DNA from 3 places in the Enterobacter sp. DVT3837 genome. Region 2 is predicted to be linked to each of the others. Evidence: predicted binding sites of a transcription regulator. Region 2 holds the regulator's gene; each other region holds the start of a gene.
The links. The regulator LexA, encoded in region 2, represses DNA repair genes until DNA is damaged. The targets are predictions, from matches to a motif close to TNCTGTATGTACATACAGNA.
Positions count from the first base shown of each region.

Region 1: AC0XWG_RS20865 (metal-dependent hydrolase) is a predicted target of LexA. The motif match lies at 2,312-2,331, and genes of this name have one in related genera.
Region 3: sbmC (DNA gyrase inhibitor SbmC) is a predicted target of LexA. The motif match lies at 1,986-2,005, and genes of this name have one in related genera.

Region 1 covers NZ_JBWDLA010000002.1:1,225,201-1,231,980, forward strand. Annotated here, with positions in the region: gene AC0XWG_RS20850 (fructosamine kinase family protein) at 1-850, shown strand, start outside; gene AC0XWG_RS20855 (YniB family protein) at 888-1,424, opposite strand; gene hxpB (hexitol phosphatase HxpB) at 1,573-2,244, shown strand; gene AC0XWG_RS20865 (metal-dependent hydrolase) at 2,346-2,936, shown strand; gene AC0XWG_RS20870 (L-cystine transporter) at 3,064-4,455, shown strand; gene cedA (cell division activator CedA) at 4,505-4,897, opposite strand; gene katE (catalase HPII) at 4,948-6,780, shown strand, end outside.
Region 2 covers NZ_JBWDLA010000001.1:1,107,173-1,113,952, reverse strand. Annotated here, with positions in the region: gene gntU (gluconate transporter) at 1-601, shown strand, start outside; gene plsB (glycerol-3-phosphate 1-O-acyltransferase PlsB) at 719-3,139, opposite strand; gene AC0XWG_RS05440 (diacylglycerol kinase) at 3,294-3,662, shown strand; gene lexA (transcriptional repressor LexA) at 3,771-4,379, shown strand; gene dinF (MATE family efflux transporter DinF) at 4,443-5,780, shown strand; partial or broken gene AC0XWG_RS05425 (hypothetical protein) at 5,777-5,851, shown strand; gene AC0XWG_RS05420 (CsbD family protein) at 5,900-6,109, shown strand; gene zur (zinc uptake transcriptional repressor Zur) at 6,176-6,688, opposite strand.
Region 3 covers NZ_JBWDLA010000002.1:188,978-195,757, forward strand. Annotated here, with positions in the region: gene sbcB (exodeoxyribonuclease I) at 1-524, opposite strand, end outside; gene dacD (serine-type D-Ala-D-Ala carboxypeptidase DacD) at 723-1,889, shown strand; gene sbmC (DNA gyrase inhibitor SbmC) at 2,021-2,494, shown strand; gene AC0XWG_RS15780 (FUSC family protein) at 2,587-3,645, shown strand; gene AC0XWG_RS15785 (DUF496 family protein) at 3,804-4,139, shown strand; gene AC0XWG_RS15790 (gamma-glutamylcyclotransferase family protein) at 4,187-4,522, opposite strand; tRNA gene AC0XWG_RS15795 (tRNA-Asn) at 4,578-4,653, opposite strand; gene emmdR (multidrug efflux MATE transporter EmmdR) at 4,757-6,211, opposite strand; tRNA gene AC0XWG_RS15805 (tRNA-Asn) at 6,373-6,448, shown strand; gene AC0XWG_RS15810 (aminopeptidase P family protein) at 6,591-6,780, opposite strand, start outside.

The sequences.
Region 1 (6,780 bases), on a different contig from region 2:
TATCAGTCATCTTTTAAGTGAGCAACTGGGTGAAGGTGAAATTGAACTGCGTAACGAACTGCCAGGCGGAGAGATCCACGCCGCGTGGCATTTACGCTACGCTGGACGCGACCTTTTCGTTAAATGTGATGAGCGGGAACTGCTTCCGATCTTTACCGCCGAAGCTGACCAGCTGGAACTGTTGTCGCGCAGTAAAACGGTGACGGTCCCACAAGTTCTGGCCGTAGGGAGTGACCGAGACTACAGCTTTCTGGTGATGGAATATCTCCCAGCCCGTCCGTTAGATGCCCATAATGCTTTCATTCTCGGCCAACAGTTAGCGCACCTGCATCAATGGAGCGACCAGCCGCAGTTTGGTCTCGATTTTGACAACGATCTCTCCACCACCCCGCAACCTAATGCCTGGCAGCGTCGCTGGTCGACGTTTTTTGCTGAGCAACGCATTGGCTGGCAACTTGAGCTGGCAGCTGAAAAAGGGCTGGAATTTGGCAATATAGATGCCATCGTTGAGCACGTTCAGCAGCGTCTGGCATCCCACCAGCCTCAGCCTTCTTTGCTACACGGCGATTTGTGGTCAAATAATTGCGCGCTAGGCCCTAACGGCCCTTATATCTTTGACCCGGCCTGCTACTGGGGTGACAGAGAATGCGATCTGGCCATGTTGCCGCTGCATCCGGAACAGCCACCGCAAATATATGATGGGTACCAGTCGGTTTCCCCCCTGCCGCCCGGTTTCCTCGATCGCCAGCCGGTGTATCAGCTTTATACGCTGATGAACCGAGCCATCCTGTTTGGCGGGGAGCACCTGGTCAACGCGCAGCGGGCCCTTGAACGTATACTTGCCGCGTGAAGGCAGATAAGGGTGGCTCTTTCGCCACCCTTATCTGTTACAGAAAACCGAGCAGCGAGAAGAAGAAGTATCCCGCCACAATGATGATCACCGGGAGGATATAGAGCGGGAAAATTTGCAGAAAAATGGTATGACGCGGCACAACAATGCGGGATTCAATCTGCTCCCGACTCATCCCTTCCGGGCCTTTAGCCTGCTCCAGAATTAACTGATCCTCAACCCCTTCGCGTAGAAAGCGCGTCTGACGACTCATTCGTGCGCCAGAGGCCTGCAATGCGAGGGCGATAAAGATCAGTGCGTAAATGACCCAAAAGCCGATATTCAGTTGCTGATGAAAATCCGGGGTGGGTGAGTTGAACCAGAAGACATTCAAGAATGGTGTGTTAAAACGCATCATCTCAATCATGACATGCGCAAAATCAAGCATTACCGCATTAATACCCGGCTGTTTTTCGCTGTGATCGTACATAAATTTCAGTACAGAGATCAGCGTAGAAATGACAGCTGGAATAAAAATCACCCAGCCAGCAATACGTTTTAAGACCGCGATGCGTCCAGCTTGTTGATACGTCATCAGTTCCTCTTCATAAAGACGCGTTATTTGTGCCTAAGTCTACCTGCTGGTCATCAATTTCGCCCGATCTTTAAAGGCAATATGCTAAATTGCAGGTTGTGCTTAGCACTTATCGTCTGTCGAACACCCTGGATAAGGAGACGTTGTGATGTCGACACCGCGCCAAATTCTTGCCGCAATTTTTGACATGGATGGATTACTGATCGATTCCGAACCGTTGTGGGATCGCGCCGAACTGGACGTCATCGCCAGCCTTGGCGTAGATATCAGCCGCCGTAATGAACTTCCAGACACGCTTGGCCTGCGCATTGATATGGTCGTCGATCTGTGGTTTGCCCAACAGCCGTGGGTTGGCCCGGATCGTGATGAAGTGACCGCACGCATTATCAGCCGCGCCATCTCGCTGGTCGAAGAGAACAAGCCGTTGCTGCCTGGGGTACGTGAAGCCGTCGCGCTGTGTAAAGCTCAGGGGCTGAAAGTCGGTCTGGCCTCTGCTTCACCGCTGCATATGCTGGAAAAAGTGCTCATCATGTTTGAACTGCGCGACAGTTTCGACGCGCTGGCATCAGCGGAAAAATTGCCTTACAGCAAGCCGCACCCGCAGGTCTATCTGGACTGTGCCGCTAAGCTGGGTATTGATCCGCTCAACTGCGTTGCGCTGGAAGACTCCGTAAACGGTATGGTGGCATCGAAAGCCGCACGGATGCGCTCCATTGTGGTTCCAGCCGAAGAAACCCGCCACGATCCCCGGTTTGCCCTTGCCGATGTGAAGCTTACTTCACTGGTCGGGTTGACGACGCATCACCTGCAGGGCGGTTAATGCCTGCGTTGGGTTTGTGACAAACAGTTACACCGTCACCTCTTCCGCCTACTGTATAAAAACCCTATACTGTATGAATTGACAGTTTTGTGGGTTTTATCATGACGGCGGAAGGCCACCTGCTTTTTTCTATTGCGTGCGCAGTATTTGCCAAAAACGCTGAACTTACCCCCGTGCTGGCGCAGGGGGACTGGTGGCATATTGTCCCTTCCGCCGTATTGACCTGTTTGCTGCCCGACATTGACCACCCCAAATCCTTTCTTGGGCAACGCCTTAAGTGGGTATCAAAACCTATCGCTCGCGCGTTTGGCCACCGGGGATTTACGCATAGTCTGCTGGCCGTGTTCGGCCTGCTGACGCTCTTCTACTTAAAAGTGCCCGAAAGCTGGATTGTCCCCGCAGATGCCATCCAGGGGATGGTGCTGGGCTATTTAAGCCATATTCTCGCCGATATGCTAACGCCTGCGGGCGTGCCGCTGCTTTGGCCCTGCCGCTGGCGTTTCCGTTTTCCCATCCTTGCACCGCAGAAAGGTAACCAGCTTGAGCGCGTATTGTGCATGGCGCTGTTTGCCTATGCTGTCTGGATGCCGCAAACATTGCCCGAAAACAGTGCAGTCCGCTGGTCTTCCCAGATGATTAATTCGCTGCAATTTCAGTTCAATCGTTTTATTCATCACCAGATTGAACAGTAAACAGACAAAACTATCTCATTTGTCATAACCCATTCCATTTGGATATAAGCGCTACATCACACTTCTGCTAACCTTCCGCCAACAGGATCGGTAAAAACCGACCCCATAATAAATCAGGAGAACGGGGATGAATTTTCCACTCATCGCGAACGTCATTGTGTTCGTTGTATTGCTATTGCTTCTCGCGCAGGCGCGCCACAAACAGTGGAGTCTGGCGAAAAAAGTACTGGTTGGTCTGGTCATGGGTGTTGTATTTGGTCTGGCATTACAGGCAATTTATGGCTCCGACAATCCAGTTCTGAAAGATTCCATTCAGTGGTTCAACATTGTCGGTAACGGCTATGTTCAGCTGCTGCAGATGATCGTTATGCCACTGGTGTTTGCCTCTATTTTGAGTGCCGTTGCCCGACTGCATAACGCGGCCCAACTGGGGAAAATCAGCTTCCTGACCATTGGTACGCTGCTGTTTACCACGCTGATTGCGGCGCTGGTAGGTGTACTGGTCACCAACCTGTTCGGCCTGACTGCCGAAGGGCTGGTTCAGGGCAGTGCTGAAACAGCGCGTCTGACCGCGATTCAAACCAACTACGTAGGTAAAGTGGCGGACCTGACCGTTCCGCAAATGGTGCTCTCCTTCATTCCGAAGAACCCGTTTGCTGACCTGACCGGCGCCAACCCAACCTCCATCATCAGCGTGGTCATTTTCGCCGCGTTCCTGGGTGTGGCGGCACTTAAACTGCTGAAAGACGATGCACCAAAAGGTGAACGCGTGCTGACCGCTATCGATACCCTGCAAAGCTGGGTGATGAAGTTGGTTCGTCTGGTGATGCAGTTAACCCCTTATGGTGTTCTGGCGCTGATGACCAAAGTGGTTGCGGGCTCTAACCTGCAGGACATCATCAAGCTGGGTAGTTTTGTGATTGCCTCTTATCTGGGCCTGGGCATTATGTTTGTGGTGCACGGTATCCTGCTGGGTGTGAACGGCGTTAGCCCGCTGAAATACTTCCGCAAAGTCTGGCCGGTGCTGACCTTCGCCTTCACCAGTCGTTCCAGCGCCGCGTCTATTCCGCTGAACGTTGAAGCACAGACCCGCCGTCTGGGCGTGCCTGAGTCTATCGCCAGCTTCTCTGCCTCTTTTGGTGCCACCATCGGTCAGAACGGTTGTGCAGGTCTTTACCCGGCGATGCTGGCGGTGATGGTTGCTCCAACCGTGGGTATCAACCCGCTTGACCCAGTCTGGATTGCTACACTGGTAGGGATTGTGACCATAAGTTCCGCAGGCGTTGCAGGTGTCGGTGGTGGCGCAACCTTCGCCGCGCTGATCGTGCTGCCTGCTCTGGGTCTGCCGGTGACGCTGGTTGCGCTGCTGATCTCCGTTGAACCGCTGATCGACATGGGGCGTACCGCGCTGAACGTAAGCGGCTCAATGACGGCCGGTACGCTGACCAGCCAGTGGCTGAAGCAGACTGACAAAGCGATTCTGGAAAGTGAAGACGACGTCGAACTGGCGCACCGTTAAACACTGACAATTAAAAAAAACCGCCTGATGGCGGTTTTTTTTATGGCTGTTACTCTTCAACCTCTTCATCCTGGCGGATCTGCATCGCCCACCGTTGCGCGGATTCCGGTACTGTAAAAGTCGGGGAACGACGGAAATGTTCACCGATCAGCACAAACGCCACATATTTACCGCGTAACAGCCAGACATCACGAAAACCCTCCACTTTCAGGGCATGATCCGGCGGCGCGGGTTCAACGCGGGGCACATAGCTAATAACCTGGCGGTTTTGTTGGCGAAGAGGTTTCATAAGCGACTGGTTCACTAAAGCAAATTCTTGAAGCAGGAAAATTCTATGATAGCCGATCCTGCTACCTTCCGTCGCGCCCCGAGTGGGTGAGATGGCTTCTTTCGCTAATGACGGCATGTGAAAACTCTTAGTTAGCAAACCATCTTGCGACATTGTCCTATCCTTAAAAGGTTTTTTAGCAATGAATCAAGGAGCATCGTGCAATGTCGAACAAAGATAAAACACATCAATCGCCGATTCATGGCACTGAAGAGTCTCAACCGGGAATGGACTCCCTCGCCCCTGCTGACGGCTCTCACCGCCCCTCTCCCGGCCCTTCAGCCCCAGGCGAACAACCTACCGCACCGGGAAGCGTGAAATCACCGGACACGGGAAATGAAAAACTGAAATCTCTAGCGCCACACCGTAAAGGCGGCGAAGGTTTTGCGCTCACCACCAATCAGGGCGTGCGCATTGCTGACGATCAGAACTCCCTTCGCGCAGGCGCGCGCGGGCCGACCCTGCTGGAAGATTTTATCCTGCGGGAAAAAATCACCCATTTTGACCACGAACGGATACCGGAACGCATCGTCCACGCCCGCGGTTCCGCGGCCCACGGCTACTTTCAGCCCTATAAGAGTCTGAAAGCGATCACCAAAGCGGATTTCCTCTCCGACCCGGATAAAATCACACCGGTGTTTGTGCGTTTCTCCACCGTGCAGGGCGGCGCGGGTTCGGCAGACACCGTCCGGGATATCCGCGGCTTTGCCACCAAATTTTATACCGAAGAGGGAATTTTCGATCTGGTGGGCAACAACACTCCCGTGTTTTTCATTCAGGATGCGCATAAATTTCCTGACTTTGTCCATGCGGTAAAACCAGAGCCTCACTGGGCCATACCGCAGGGACAAAGTGCGCACGACACCTTCTGGGACTATGTCTCCCTGCAGCCTGAAACCTTACACAACGTGATGTGGGCGATGTCAGACAGGGGCATTCCGCGCAGTTATCGTACGATGGAGGGATTTGGCATCCATACCTTCCGTCTGATCAACACCGAGGGAAAAGCCACGTTTGTCCGCTTCCACTGGAAGCCTGTGGCGGGTAAAGCCTCGCTGGTGTGGAACGAAGCGCAGAAGCTCACCGGACGCGATCCAGACTTCCATCGCCGCGAGTTATGGGAATCCATTGAAGCGGGCGATTTCCCGGAATACGAACTGGGCCTGCAGCTCATTCCGGAAGAGGACGAATGCAAGTTCGATTTCGATCTCCTTGACCCGACCAAACTGATCCCGGAGGAGCTGGTGCCGGTTCAGCTGGTGGGTAAAATGGTGCTCAACCGTAACCCGGATAATTTCTTCGCCGAAAACGAACAGGTCGCGTTCCACCCGGGGCATATCGTGCCGGGGCTGGATTTCACCAACGATCCTCTCTTACAGGGACGTTTATTCTCGTATACCGATACGCAGATCAGCCGTCTAGGTGGGCCGAATTTCCACGAAATCCCGATTAACCGTCCAACCTGTCCGTACCACAACTTCCAGCGGGACGGGATGCACCGTCAGGATATTGATACCAACCCGGCGAACTATGAACCGAACTCCATCAACGATAACTGGCCGCGCGAAACCCCACCCGGGCCGAAACGCGGTGGATTCGAATCGTATCAGGAGCGTATTGATGGCAACAAAATTCGCGAGCGCAGCCCGTCGTTTGGCGAGTATTACGCCCACCCTCGCCTGTTCTGGAACAGCCAGACGCCGATTGAGCAGCAGCACATTATCGGCGGCTTCAGCTTTGAGCTCAGCAAAGTGGTGCGCACCTATATCCGCGAGCGCGTGGTCGATCAGCTGGCGCATATTGATGTTCAGCTTGCTCAAAGCGTAGCCGATAACCTGGGTATTACGCTCACCGATGAGCAACGCAACCTGGCGCCGCCAAAAGCGGTTAATGGTGTGAAAAAAGATCCGTCACTGAGTCTGTACGCAGTGCCGGGTGGCTCAATTAAAGGCCGCGTGGTCGCCATTCTGCTGAATGATAAAACCCGCGCCAGTGAT
Region 2 (6,780 bases):
GCGCTTTGTGCCGGTAGGTTCCAGCGCGTACGAATGGTTTGAGTTTATTGGCCATCCGTTCACGGCGATCCTGGTGGCGTGTCTGGTGGCGATTTATGGCCTGGCGATGCGCCAGGGGATGCCGAAAGACCGGGTCATGGAGATTTGCGGCGCAGCGCTGCAACCGGCTGGCATTATTCTGCTGGTGATCGGTGCGGGTGGGGTGTTCAAGCAGGTACTGGTGGATTCCGGCGTGGGTCCCGCTCTGGGTGAAGCGCTGACCGGAATGGGCTTGCCGATAGCCGTGACCTGCTTCGTGCTGGCGGCTGCGGTGCGTATCATTCAGGGTTCTGCGACCGTCGCGTGTTTAACCGCCGTGGGTCTGGTGATGCCGGTGATTGAACAGCTGCATTACTCCGGTGCGCAAATGGCTGCGCTGTCTATCTGTATTGCGGGCGGGTCTATCGTGGTTTCTCACGTGAATGACGCAGGCTTCTGGCTGTTCGGTAAATTTACCGGTGCCACCGAGGCGCAGACGCTGAAAACCTGGACGCTGATGGAAACCATCCTCGGTACGACAGGCGCAATTGTCGGGATGATTGCCTTTACGCTGCTGAGCTAAATGCGGTGATTTGCCAAGGCTAAAAATAAGGCCCGGTAGCGTTAGCGCTTACCGGGCCTTAATCATTCTGCGAATGACAGGCCGGGAAGAGTGAAAACTCCGCCCGGCTTTTTATTATCACTCGCCCTGCGTTGAACTCTCAATCGTCAGACGCACATCAGACGTAATCAGTTCAGCCAGCATCTGGTAGACCTTCAGCGTCTCTTCCGGTTCGGCATCGCCCGTATCACTGATAAAGCCTTCATCACGCAGCGTCAGAACCAGTGAACTGAAGACCGCTTTGTCGAAGAATTCAGGAGCGTTAATACCGTGCAGAACGGACAGGCGCTGTGCCAGCGTCCGGCTCTCTTTCTCCAGCGTTCCACGGTTGATAGACGGGTTCGCACTGAGCAACCAGAATGTAATGGCATAACGCTGCAGCGTTTCACGCGCACCGGCCGCCAGCAGTTGCAGGGTACGGGAACGTGACGGATTGATATGCAGCTCGTCGTTCACAACAGTGATCAGCCCCTGACGACGCAGTTCTTCCGTCAGTTTATCCAGCTCGCCAGCCAGTTCATCCTTGCTCCAGCGCAGGAACAGCTCCGCTTTCAGCATCGGGTAGAGCGTGTCAACGTGACGCAATAGCTCCTGGCGTGAAATACGACGATGCTGGGTGATGATTGCTGCCATGAGTGACGGCAGCATCAGCATATGGGCGATATTGTTGCGATAGTACGTCATCAGTACGGCCTGCTCGCGCGGCAGAATGATGATGTCGCCGATCGTGTCCTTTTCGACTTCGAACTTGTTCATCTGCAACGCGTGATCGATAAGCTCACTGGCGCTCGCAGAAGGTACCGTCGAGTCAACCGAGTACGGGACGTTGCGCATCATATCGAGATAACAATCGAGCTGCTCTGTCAGCTGTTCGCGAGTCAGTGAGCGCTGGCGAGACGCCAGAAGCGCCGTGCAACACAGGTTCATGGCGTTAGCCGCACCGGCGTTGTTAATACGCACCATCAGCTCATACGCGATGCCGTTGACCGTTGGCGTCAGCCAGGCCGGACGCACCGCTTCGATAGGATCGATGGACTCGCGCCACTCCGGAACGTGATGGTTCAGGTACGTCATCAGCGGCATCGGCTCGCCGAAGTTCACGTAGCCCTGACCGAGATTGCGCAGCTTGCTCAAGCCGCGCAGCATTTGCGGCAGGCTCTCTTTCTCTTTAGTCGCGCCACGCAGCTCTTTAGCGTAAGTCCCCACCTCCATCACATGCTCATAGCCGATGTAGATTGGCACCAGCGTGATTGGACGAGTTCCTCCGCGCAGCATGGCCTGAATGGTCATGGACAGCGTGCCGGTCTTCGGATCGAGCAGACGGCCGGTACGGGAGCGACCACCTTCCACAAAGTACTCAACGGAATATCCGCGGCTGAACAACTCACCCAGATACTCGCGGAACACCGTGGAGTAGAGCTTATTGCCCTTGAAGGTACGGCGAATAAAGAAGGCGCCCAGTCGACGGAAAATCGGGCCAGCTGGCCAGAAATTCAGGTTAATACCGGCCGCGATATGCGGCGGTACCAGCCCCTGGTGATAAAGCACATAGGAGAGAAGCAGGTAGTCCATGTGGCTGCGGTGGCAGGGGACATAGACAATTTCATGGCCATCATGCGCCAGTTGGCGTACACGCTCGGCGTTATGGACGTTGATGCCCTGATAGAGACGGTTCCAGGTAAAGCTGAGAATGCGATCGGACAGACGAATCATCTCGTAAGAGAAGTTCGCTGCAATCTCTTCCATCAGTGCAATGGCGTTCTGCTGGGCTTTCTCATGTGAAATCTTCTTGCTGCGCGCTTCGTCTTCGACGGCACGGGCAATCGCTTTGGAGGCCAACAGCTTGTTGAACAGATCCTGACGCGCCGGGAGACGCGGCCCAACGGCAGCGAGGCGCTGACGGGCGAAGTGCATTCGCGCTACGCGCGCCAGTTTTTGCGCGATGATCTTGTCGGTGCCATGCTCGTCCGCCATTCGACGCAGCGAAACGGAAGGGGAGAAACGCACAAAGCTGTCGCGTCCCAGCCAGGAGACTGCGAAGAACTTCTGGATGCCGTTAAGCATGCGCAGCGGTGGATTCTCTTCACCTTTTTCACGACCCGGGCGACGACCAAACATCACCGATACTGGCACCATCTGCACATCCAGATCAGGATTGCTGCGGTGCAGGTCGAGATAGTCATGGAACAGCTTGATGGACTCTTCTTTTGGCGTGTAATAGGTAAACACGCGCGGTCCACCGTGAATGAACACGTAGCGCGGCAGCAGAGTACCGTCAACTTCTAGCGGTTCAAGCGGGTCAGGTAAGTCATGCGCCAGGCACTGGGCGCGAAGCGTCAGTAAGTCTGCCTTCGAGTTATAAGGCAAAACGTACATAATGGGGCGCGACGTATCGAGCCCCAATTCCAGCGCGGGTTCTGCTGGGATAGACTTGCTTTTTACCAGGATGCTTAATGGTAAATTAAGTAATTTGTAGTAAATTCGTGGCCAGCCGGACATAAACGATGTAAAGCCTCTGGTTAATAATGCAATTGCGGCGCAAGGATAACAGAAAGCGCGCAAAATTTCTGTTGTTACCCGTCATACTTCAGGCGGCAGCGAAACGCGCTGCCACTATAGTTACTGACGCTATTTCCAATAAAAGGTTCTTTTAATGGCCAATAATACCACTGGGTTAACCCGAATCATCAAAGCCGCCGGCTATTCCTGGAAAGGTTTCCGTGCCGCGTGGATCAATGAAGCCGCCTTTCGCCAGGAGGGCGTCGCCGCTATCATCGCGGTGATTATCGCCTGCTTCCTTGATATTGATGCAATAACACGCGTTCTTCTGATCGGCTCCGTACTGTTGGTGATGATAGTGGAAATTCTCAATAGCGCTATTGAGGCCGTTGTTGACCGGATTGGTTCAGATTTCCACGAGCTCTCTGGCCGGGCAAAAGACATGGGTTCCGCTGCCGTGTTGCTGGCGATTATTACTGCGGTCATTACATGGGTCACGCTGCTTTGGTCACATTTCCGATGAGCCTCGAGGAATAATTAAGTCCCTGGTTTTTTGTGCAGTTTTTGGTTCCAAAATCGCCTTTGACTGTATATACTCACAGCATAACTGTATATACACCCAGGGGGCGGAATGAAAGCGTTAACGACCAGGCAGCAAGAGGTGTTTGATCTCATCCGGGATCATATCGGCCAGACGGGTATGCCACCCACGCGTGCGGAAATCGCTCAGCGTCTGGGCTTCCGTTCTCCGAATGCTGCCGAAGAACACCTGAAAGCGCTGGCGCGTAAGGGCGTGATTGAGATTGTTTCGGGCGCGTCACGCGGTATCCGCCTGCTGGTGGAAGAAGAGACGGGCATTCCGCTGGTGGGGCGTGTTGCTGCCGGTGAGCCTTTACTGGCACAGCAGCATATTGAAGGCCACTACCAGGTCGATCCGGGGATGTTTAAACCGAGCGCTGATTTCCTGCTGCGCGTAAGCGGCATGTCGATGAAAGACATCGGTATTCTTGACGGTGATCTGCTTGCGGTTCACAAAACGCAGGATGTGCGAAACGGCCAGGTTGTGGTCGCGCGTATTGATGACGAAGTGACCGTTAAGCGTCTGAAAAAACAGGGTAATACCGTACAGCTGCTGCCTGAAAACAGCGAATTCTCCCCGATTGTGGTGGATCTTCGCGAACAGAACTTCTCTATCGAAGGGCTGGCAGTAGGGGTGATTCGCAACGGCGAATGGCTGTAATCTCTTCCTGACAGGCTACGGCGTTGCTGTAGCCTGCTTCCTTTACCTCTCCCGGTATTTTTCATGTCACTGCTGACGGCATCAGATAAGGCATTGTGGCGTCTTGCACTGCCGATGATTTTCTCCAATATTACCGTGCCCTTGCTGGGTCTGGTCGATACTGCTGTTATTGGTCATCTGGATTCACCTGTTTATCTTGGCGGCGTGGCGATTGGCGCGACGGCAACCAGCTTCCTGTTTATGCTGCTGCTCTTTTTGCGCATGAGTACTACCGGGCTCACGGCACAGGCGTATGGTGCCAGAGATCCTCTGCGTCTGGCCCGCGCGCTGGTGCAGCCGCTCATTCTTGCGCTTGGTGCGGGAGTATTAATCGTTGTATTGCGCTCGCCCCTGATTGACCTCGCGCTTCACATCGTTGGCGGTAACGAGGCAGTGCTGGAGCAGGCGAGACGTTTCCTGGAAATTCGCTGGCTCAGTGCGCCGGCATCACTGGCTAACCTGGTTCTGCTGGGGTGGTTACTGGGCGTGCAGTATGCCCGCGCGCCCGTCATTTTGCTGGTGGTGGGAAACCTTCTCAACATTGTGCTTGATGTCTGGCTGGTAATGGGTCTGCATATGAACGTGCAGGGGGCTGCACTGGCGACGGCAATTGCCGAATACGGGACTTTTATCATCGGTCTGTGGATGGTCTGGCGCGTGCTGGCGATGCGCGGGATCTCTCTTGCGCTACTCAAAACCGCATGGCGCGGCAATATCCGTAAGCTGCTGGCACTCAACCGCGACATCATGCTGCGCTCACTTCTCCTTCAGCTCTGTTTTGGCGCGCTGACGGTTTTCGGGGCTCGGCTGGGGCCAGACATCGTCGCGGTCAATGCCGTATTGATGACGCTACTGACCTTTACCGCCTACGCGCTGGACGGTTTTGCCTATGCTGTGGAAGCACATTCCGGGCAGGCGTACGGTGCGCGCGAAAGCGGGCAGCTTCAGGATGTCTGGCGGGCAGCCTGTCGTCAGTCAGGGCTGGTGGCACTGGCATTTGCGCTGGTTTATGCCGTTTTTGGCGAGCAGATCATTGCATTACTCACCTCACTTCCCACACTGCGTGAACTGGCGAGCCACTATCTCATCTGGCAGGTGATCTTACCGGTGGTCGGTGTCTGGTGTTATCTGCTGGACGGCATGTTCATTGGGGCTACGCGCGGAGCCGAAATGCGTAACAGTATGGCGGTGGCAGCAGCAGGGTTTGGTCTGACGCTGCTGACGCTTCCCTGGCTTGGCAATCACGGTTTGTGGCTGGCGTTGGCCGTTTTCCTCTCGTTGCGGGGCCTGTCTCTGGCCTTTATCTGGCGCCGTCACTGGCGAAATAATACCTGGTTTCCTTCCCATCACGATATATCGTGACGGTTAAAGATTCCGAATATCAAAATAGCTGCAGAATCCTTAACTACAATTATTATCACGTCCAGCAGAAAAGAACGTAACGGACGTTACGACCCGACGCTTAACAAGAGGACACGATGATGAATAAAGACGAAATCAGCGGCAACTGGAAGCAGTTCAAAGGTAAAGCGAAAGAGCAGTGGGGGAAGCTGACAGATGACGATATGACCGTCATTGAAGGTAAACGCGATCAGCTTGTCGGTAAAATCCAGGAACGCTACGGCTACGCAAAAGACCAGGCGGAAAAGGAAGTCGGCGACTGGGAAAAACGCAACGACTACCGCTGGTAACCGGGTTATACCCGAAAGTACAAGGAAGTACACCCTGAGGGCGGCCATGAGCCGCCTTTTTCATTGCTAGCGAGGTTTTTTCTTCACAACGATTGTGTGGTCGTGCTGGCACTTATCGTGATGGCTGCATGATTCCACCTCGACACAGGCAGAACACAGCCCATGTGCTTCAATAACATTATGACGCAAGGCAAAGCCCATTTTGGCCGCCAGCGTATGCATAATGTCTTCAACACCTTCAGCCCCTTCTTCTTTTACCACGCCGCAGCGGTCGCAGATAAACATGGCTGATGTATGGGTTGGCTGGTCAAACAGGTGGCACAGCACATAGCTGTTTGTGGATTCAACCTTATGCACGAACCCTTGTTCCAGCAGAAAATCGAGCGCGCGATACACCGTAGGCGGTTTGGCCTGCGGCTCGCTTTCGCGGAGCAGGTCGAGCAGATCGTACGCGCTGATGGCTCCCTGTTGCAGGCTCATCAGGCGTAATACCTCAAGGCGCTGCGGAGTCAGGCGCACATTGCGTTGCGCGCAGAGCTTTTCGGCCTGCGCTAACAGCTCTTTTGTGGACTTATCCATTTAGCACCCCGGATGTTATAGGACGGAAAACCCTCACTTTATCATGTTCTGGTAAAAACACCGAGATCCGCCTGTCTGTGCTATACCTGACG
Region 3 (6,780 bases), on a different contig from region 2:
GCGCGCGTCAGATGTTCCAGCCTGAAGCTCGTCAGTCCTTCATCATTCTCCGGCCAGTTAATACCTTCCGGGCGTAATGCGTAGCAGGCGCGCATGATGTCGAGTAAATCCCAGCGAGAATTACGGTTCTGCCAGCTCCAGGCATACGGGTCGTAGAAGTTGCGATAGAAAATATTGCGCGTCACTTCATCATCAAAACGGATGTTGTTATAACCCACCACGCAGGTATTGGGGACGGTGAACAGATCGTGGATGCGTCGGGCGAATTCTGCCTCGTTAACGCCTTTTTCCCGCGCTTCCTGCGGGGTAATCCCGGTAACCATAACGGCCCCAGGCTGCGGCAGGTAGTCATCAGCCGGTTTGCAGTAAAAGACCTCAGGCTCGCCGATAATATTGAAGTCGTCATCGGTACGGATGGCGGCAAATTGCGCCGGTCGGTCCAGCGCCGGGTGCGTACCAAAGGTTTCGTAGTCGTGAAATAAAAAAGTCGGGCGAGCGGCAGAGTCAGACACCAGTAATACCATCCTGTTAAAAAATGACGTCACTATGGTAAACGATCGTGCGGGTCAGACCGAATAAAAAGCGCCGCAGCCGCGCAAATTTGCGCGTCAGCTTCAGAGAAAAATCTGCGTCCTGTCACATTTTTTTGCAATTAAGCCAGGTAACGACATCAGAACTCCCGTAAAAAGGTCAGCGATTTTTAATGACCTGAGGATATACCGTTGAAACGCCGTCTGTTTATTGCTGTTTCTTTACTCGCTTCGAGTGTCTCATCTGCTTTTGCGGCCGAACCACTGGATTTTTCGCCGCAGCCTCCTGCTATTCAGGCTGGCTCCTGGGTGCTGATGGATTACACGACTGGTCAAATCTTAACGGCGGGCAACGAACATCAACAACGTAATCCGGCAAGCCTGACCAAGCTGATGACGGGGTATGTGGTTGATCGGGCCATTGATAGCCATCGTATTTCCCCCGATGACGTTGTGACCGTCGGGCGCGATGCCTGGGCAAAAGGCAACCCGGTTTTTGACGGTTCGTCGCTGATGTTTCTGAAAGAGGGCGATCGCGTCACCGTGCGCGACCTGAGCCGTGGTCTGATTGTGGATTCCGGTAACGATGCCTGCGTGGCGCTGGCCGATCACGTGGCGGGCGGGCAGCCGCAGTTTGTGAAGATGATGAACGACTATGTGCAAAAGCTGAACCTGCGCGATACCCATTTCGAAACCGTTCATGGGCTGGATGCGCCAGGACAGCACAGTTCCGCTTATGACCTGGCCGTCCTCTCCCGGGCCATCATTCATGGCGAACCTGATTTTTACCATATGTACAGTGAAAAGAGCCTCACCTGGAACGGGATCACCCAGCAAAACCGTAACGGCCTGTTGTGGGATAAAACCATGAACGTTGATGGGCTTAAAACGGGGCACACCTCGGGCGCAGGTTTTAATCTGATTGCTTCCGCAGTTGATGGTCAGCGCCGTTTAATCGCGGTGGTGATGGGGGCCGACAGTCCGAAAGGGCGTGAGGACCAGGCCCGTAAACTGCTGCACTGGGGGCAGCAGAATTTCGATACGGTGCAGATCCTGCAAAACGGTAAAAAAGTAGGTACAGAGCGTATCTGGTACGGCGATAAGGAGCAGGTGAAACTGGGTACCGACCAGGACTTCTGGCTGGCGCTGCCAAAAGCGGAAGTCCCGAACATCAAAGCCAAATATGTGCTGGATAAAAAAGAGCTGGAAGCACCGATTGCTGCGCATCAGCGGGTTGGGGAGATTCAGCTCTATGACCGTGACAAAGTGGTTGCACACTGGCCTCTGGTCACCCTGGAAGCCGTTGATAAAGGCGGTGTCTTCTCTCGTCTGAGCGATTACCTTCATCACTCACTTTAAATACCGTTGTTAATGCTTGTGAGCAGACTGGCAGGGTTGCGAGTCTGCTCACATAATAAACACTCTTCGTTTGCTGAACAGTTAAAATCTGCTTTATAGTGTATAAATATACAGTAATGGGTGGAGGCAGCATGGACTACAGCATTAAGCAGCAACAGAAACGTAAGATTGCCGGTTTTCATTTGGTTGGACCGTGGGAACAAACGGTAAAACAGGGCTTTGAACAGCTGGTGATGTGGGTGGACGGTCGCCACATTCAGCCGCTTGAGTGGGTTGCAGTTTATTACGATAACCCGGATGAAGTTCCGGCAGAAAAACTGCGCTGTGATACGGCTGTGACGGTACCGGACGATTTCGTTATTCCGGAAAACAGCGAAGGCGTCATGATGACGGAAATCGTGGCCGGTGATTATGCCGTGGCGATGGCGCGCGTGGAAAACTACGACTTTGCGACCCCGTGGTATCAATTCTTCAACTCCCTTCTACAGGACAATAAATACCAGATTGCCCCTAAACCCTGTTTCGAGCGCTATCTTAATGATGGCAATGCAGACGGCTACTGGGATATCGAAATGTTTATCGCCGTTGAGCATAAAACGGTTTAAGCCTGCTAAATGAAGGGTTTTTCAGTCGGGTGTGATCCGCCCGGCTGAAAACACAGTACAATTGTGGTTTGCCGTGTAGCTGGAGAGCGGGTGTGCGTCCCGACAAATCATTAACCCCTTTTGAAATTCGGTTGTACAAACATTACCGAGTGGTGCATGGGTGTCGTATCGCGCTGGCGTTCGTGTTGACGTTTGTCCTTGTCCGCTTGCTGGATGTTCCGGAAGGAACGTGGCCGCTGATCACGCTGGTAGTGGTGATGGGGCCCATCTCGTTTTGGGGAAACGTTGTTCCTCGCGCCTTTGAGCGAATTGGTGGGACTGTTTTAGGCTCGGCACTCGGGCTTATCGCCCTGAAGCTGGAGCTTATTTCGTTTCCGGTCATGCTGGCATGGTGCGGTGCCTCCATGTTCCTGTGCGGCTGGCTGGCGTTGGGCAAAAGACCGTATCAGGCGCTGCTGATCGGGATTACTCTCGCGGTGGTTGTCGGTGCCCCTGCCGGGGATATGACCACGGCGCTGTGGCGAAGCGGGGATGTTATCCTGGGGTCACTGCTGGCCATGCTCTTTACCGGTATCTGGCCGCAGCGTGCTTTTCTGCACTGGCGTATTCAGATGGCCAACTACGTCACCGCGTTTAACCGCGTCTATCAGGCCGGTTTTTCCCCTAATCTGGTTGAGCGCCCCCGGCTGGAAAAGCATCTGCAAGCCATCCTTAACGATGTAGTCAAAATGCGCGGTCTGATTACCCCGGCCAGCAAAGAAACCCATATTCAGAAAGCGATTTTCGAAGCTATCCAGACGGTAAGCCGCAATCTGGTCTGCATGCTCGAACTGCAAATTAACGCGCACTGGGCTTCTCGCCCGAGCCATCTGTTGATGCTTAACGCACAGACCCTCAAGGAGACCCAGCGGATGACGCAGCAAACTCTGCTGACCATCGCCCATGCGCTCTACGAAGGTAATCCGCAGCCTATACTGGCGAACAGCGAGCGTCTGAATGAGATCGTCGCTGAGCTGAAGCAGTTAATCAACGAACGCCAGAGCGATAACGTGGCCGAAACACCTATTCATGGCTATGTCTGGCTAAGCATGGAACTGGCGCGACAGCTTGAGCTGTTATCACACCTGATTTGCCGCGCACTGCGCAAATAAAACGCGGATGTGACGCCTGCTGCTTCGATTCAGCAGCAATTGGGGTTATGATAGCTTTAAACGATATACTCATTGTCATTCGCGGCCGCTGTCAGTAAGGTTAATGTTACAACGGTTGCTTTAACGAATCCGAATCTCACATTATCAGGGGTGTAAAAATGGAAACTACCAAGCCTTCGTTCCAGGATGTTCTGGAATTCGTCCGCCTGTTCCGCCGCAAAAACAAACTGCAGCGTGAAATCCAGGACGTTGAGAAGAAGATCCGTGACAACCAGAAACGTGTTCTGCTGCTCGACAACCTGAGCGACTACATTAAGCCAGGCATGAGCGTTGAAGCTATTCAGGGCATCATTGCCAGCATGAAAAGCGACTACGAAGACCGTGTTGATGATTACATCATCAAAAATGCTGAGCTGTCTAAAGAGCGTCGGGACATCTCTAAGAAGCTGAAAGTGATGGGTGAAATCAAGAACGGCGAAGCAAAAAGCGAATAATCGCAGTGAATTGTGAAAAAGGCTCTCTGGTGACAGAGAGCCTTTTTTTATGACTCAGAGCGCGGTTGTAGCTGGTAGATCCAGGCCTTAACCTGTTGCTCGTCAGGTGTGGTCACCATGACCTCAACCCGATCATAACCGTCTTCAAATTCATCCAGCATTTGCCAGTGTGCGGCAAGGTTATCGGAAATAAACAGATAACCTTCGACGCGGGGGCCATCAGGGTGGAGGACGATCCCCGGAAAATCTGCCGCCGCTCCCCAGCCACGTTCATAGAACGTGCCGGTTACGAAACCGGTCTGCCATTCGCCGCCAATGTTTTCAAGGATATGTGCGTTAGAGTGGCCCGGGCGCAGCGTGCCGTAGACAAACAAAGCGTTCATATTTTCCCTCACCAGCAAAGCAAAAAGCCTGCTTTAAAAGCAGGCTTTTTAAATTTGGCTCCTCTGACTGGACTCGAACCAGTGACATACGGATTAACAGTCCGCCGTTCTACCGACTGAACTACAGAGGAATCGTGTGAACGGGGCGCATATTATCGAGGCTCCCCAGGGATGTCAAAGGCAGAATGCATATTTCTGATTGTTTGCCGATTTATTCTCCATTTCGCGCATTTATCAGGCATTCTTCCGTGGATATTTCCATAGCCAGCGCCCACTCACCATACGCCAGTAGAACAACGCCCCGCGCACGGCCCAGTCAAGGAACATCCCCAGCCAGACGCCAACCACTCCCCATCCGAGCATCACCCCCAGCGTATAACCCGCGACAACGCGGCAACCCCACATGCCGAGCATCGACACCCACATGGCAAAACGGGCATCGCGCGCCCCTTTCAGCCCGGCGGGCAGTACCCATGAAGCCGCCCAGATAGGCATAAAGGCCGCGTTGAGCCAGATAAGGATCTTAACAACCTCTTTTACATCGTCTTCGTGGGTATAGAATGAGGCCATCAGCCCGGCAAAAGGCGCGCTCCCCCAGGCAATCAACGTTAACCCAATAGTCGACAACCAGAATACGTGTCGCAGCTGTCGTTCCGCCTGCCCTATCTGCCCTTTACCGAGTCGTTTACCGGTAATGATGGTCGATGCCGAACCTAGCGCATTACCAGGCAGGTTAATCAAGGAAGCGATGGAAAAGGCGATAAAGTTACCGGCAATCACGTCGGTCCCCATCCCGGCAACAAACATCTGCGTGAGCAGCTTACCTCCGTTGAACAATACCGATTCAATACTGGCGGGAATACCAATCCCCATGACTTCCCAGATAATGGCGAAATTAAAGGGGCGGAAATAGCTTTTAAGCGTAAGCCGCAGCGAGGGGGTAATCCCCGTCATCAGCACACTAAGGATGGCCGCCGCACCGATATAGCGTGAAATGGTTAACCCCAGCCCGGCACCGACGAATCCCAGCCCATCCCACGAGAACACACCGTAGATCAGTACGCTACTGATGATGATATTCAGGATGTTCATCCCACCGTTAATCAGTAACGGAATTTTGGTGTTGCCTGCCCCGCGCAGCGCGCCGCTGCCAATCAGCGCAATGGCTGCCGCCGGATAGCTTAAGACCGACATTTCCAGATAGGTCAGCGCCAGGTCCTTAACCTCGGCCGTCGCTTCACCCGCGACAAAGTCGATAATCTCTTTACCGAAATAGTGGATCACTGCCGCGAGGATGACTGAAAAGATGGTCATGATCATCAGCGACTGGCGTGCCGCCTCACGGGCGCGTTTGGGATCAAGCTTACCCAGGCTAAACGCAACCACCACCGTCGTCCCGAGATCTATGGCGGCGAAGAATGACATCACCACCATATTAAAGCTATCCGCCAGCCCGACCCCTGCCATCGCTTCTTTTCCCAGCCAGCTTACCAGGAAGGTACTCAGTACCCCCATTAGCAGAACGCAGGTATTTTCCAGAAAGATAGGTATCGCAAGAGGGGTGATTTCACGCCAGAACAGAACACGATAACTTTTACGTTTTGCGTACCATGGTGTGCGCGTTATCACCTGGCGCAGGGGAGCAGTGACGTTCAAAATGGACCTTAGCGAGAAAAGTTGAAACTCCATTTCAAATAATGGGGGAGAAATGCTAATCCTGCAAAGTATTTTCAATTTAAAAATGTTTGGATTTACAACAAACTGACGACAGAATCAGCAATCGATCGATTTTCCCTAAGATCAGGTTTGACAAAACTTTTTTCGCCGCTAAGATAAGCCTCCACAACGATTCCTCTGTAGTTCAGTCGGTAGAACGGCGGACTGTTAATCCGTATGTCACTGGTTCGAGTCCAGTCAGAGGAGCCAAATTTAAAAAGCCTGCTTTTAAAGCAGGCTTTTTGCTTTTCTGCGCAAGGTAAACGCAAAACGGCAACCTTGTTGCCGTTTTTAGTGTTTGCTCCCTCTCCCGTGGGAGAGGGATGGGGTGAGGGCACCAGACCGCACGAAATTACACGCGAATCGGTGCCGTTGCCTCAACCAGCCACGGGCGTGCATCGCTTTCCACCAGTGGTGAGAGGGTCTCGCGGACCTGCTGGTGATACTCATCCAGCCACTGTTTTTCCTGCTCGCTCAACAGATGCAACTCAACCTGGCTTAAGTCGATAGGGATGAGCGTCAGCGAAGAGAATTTGCAGAAT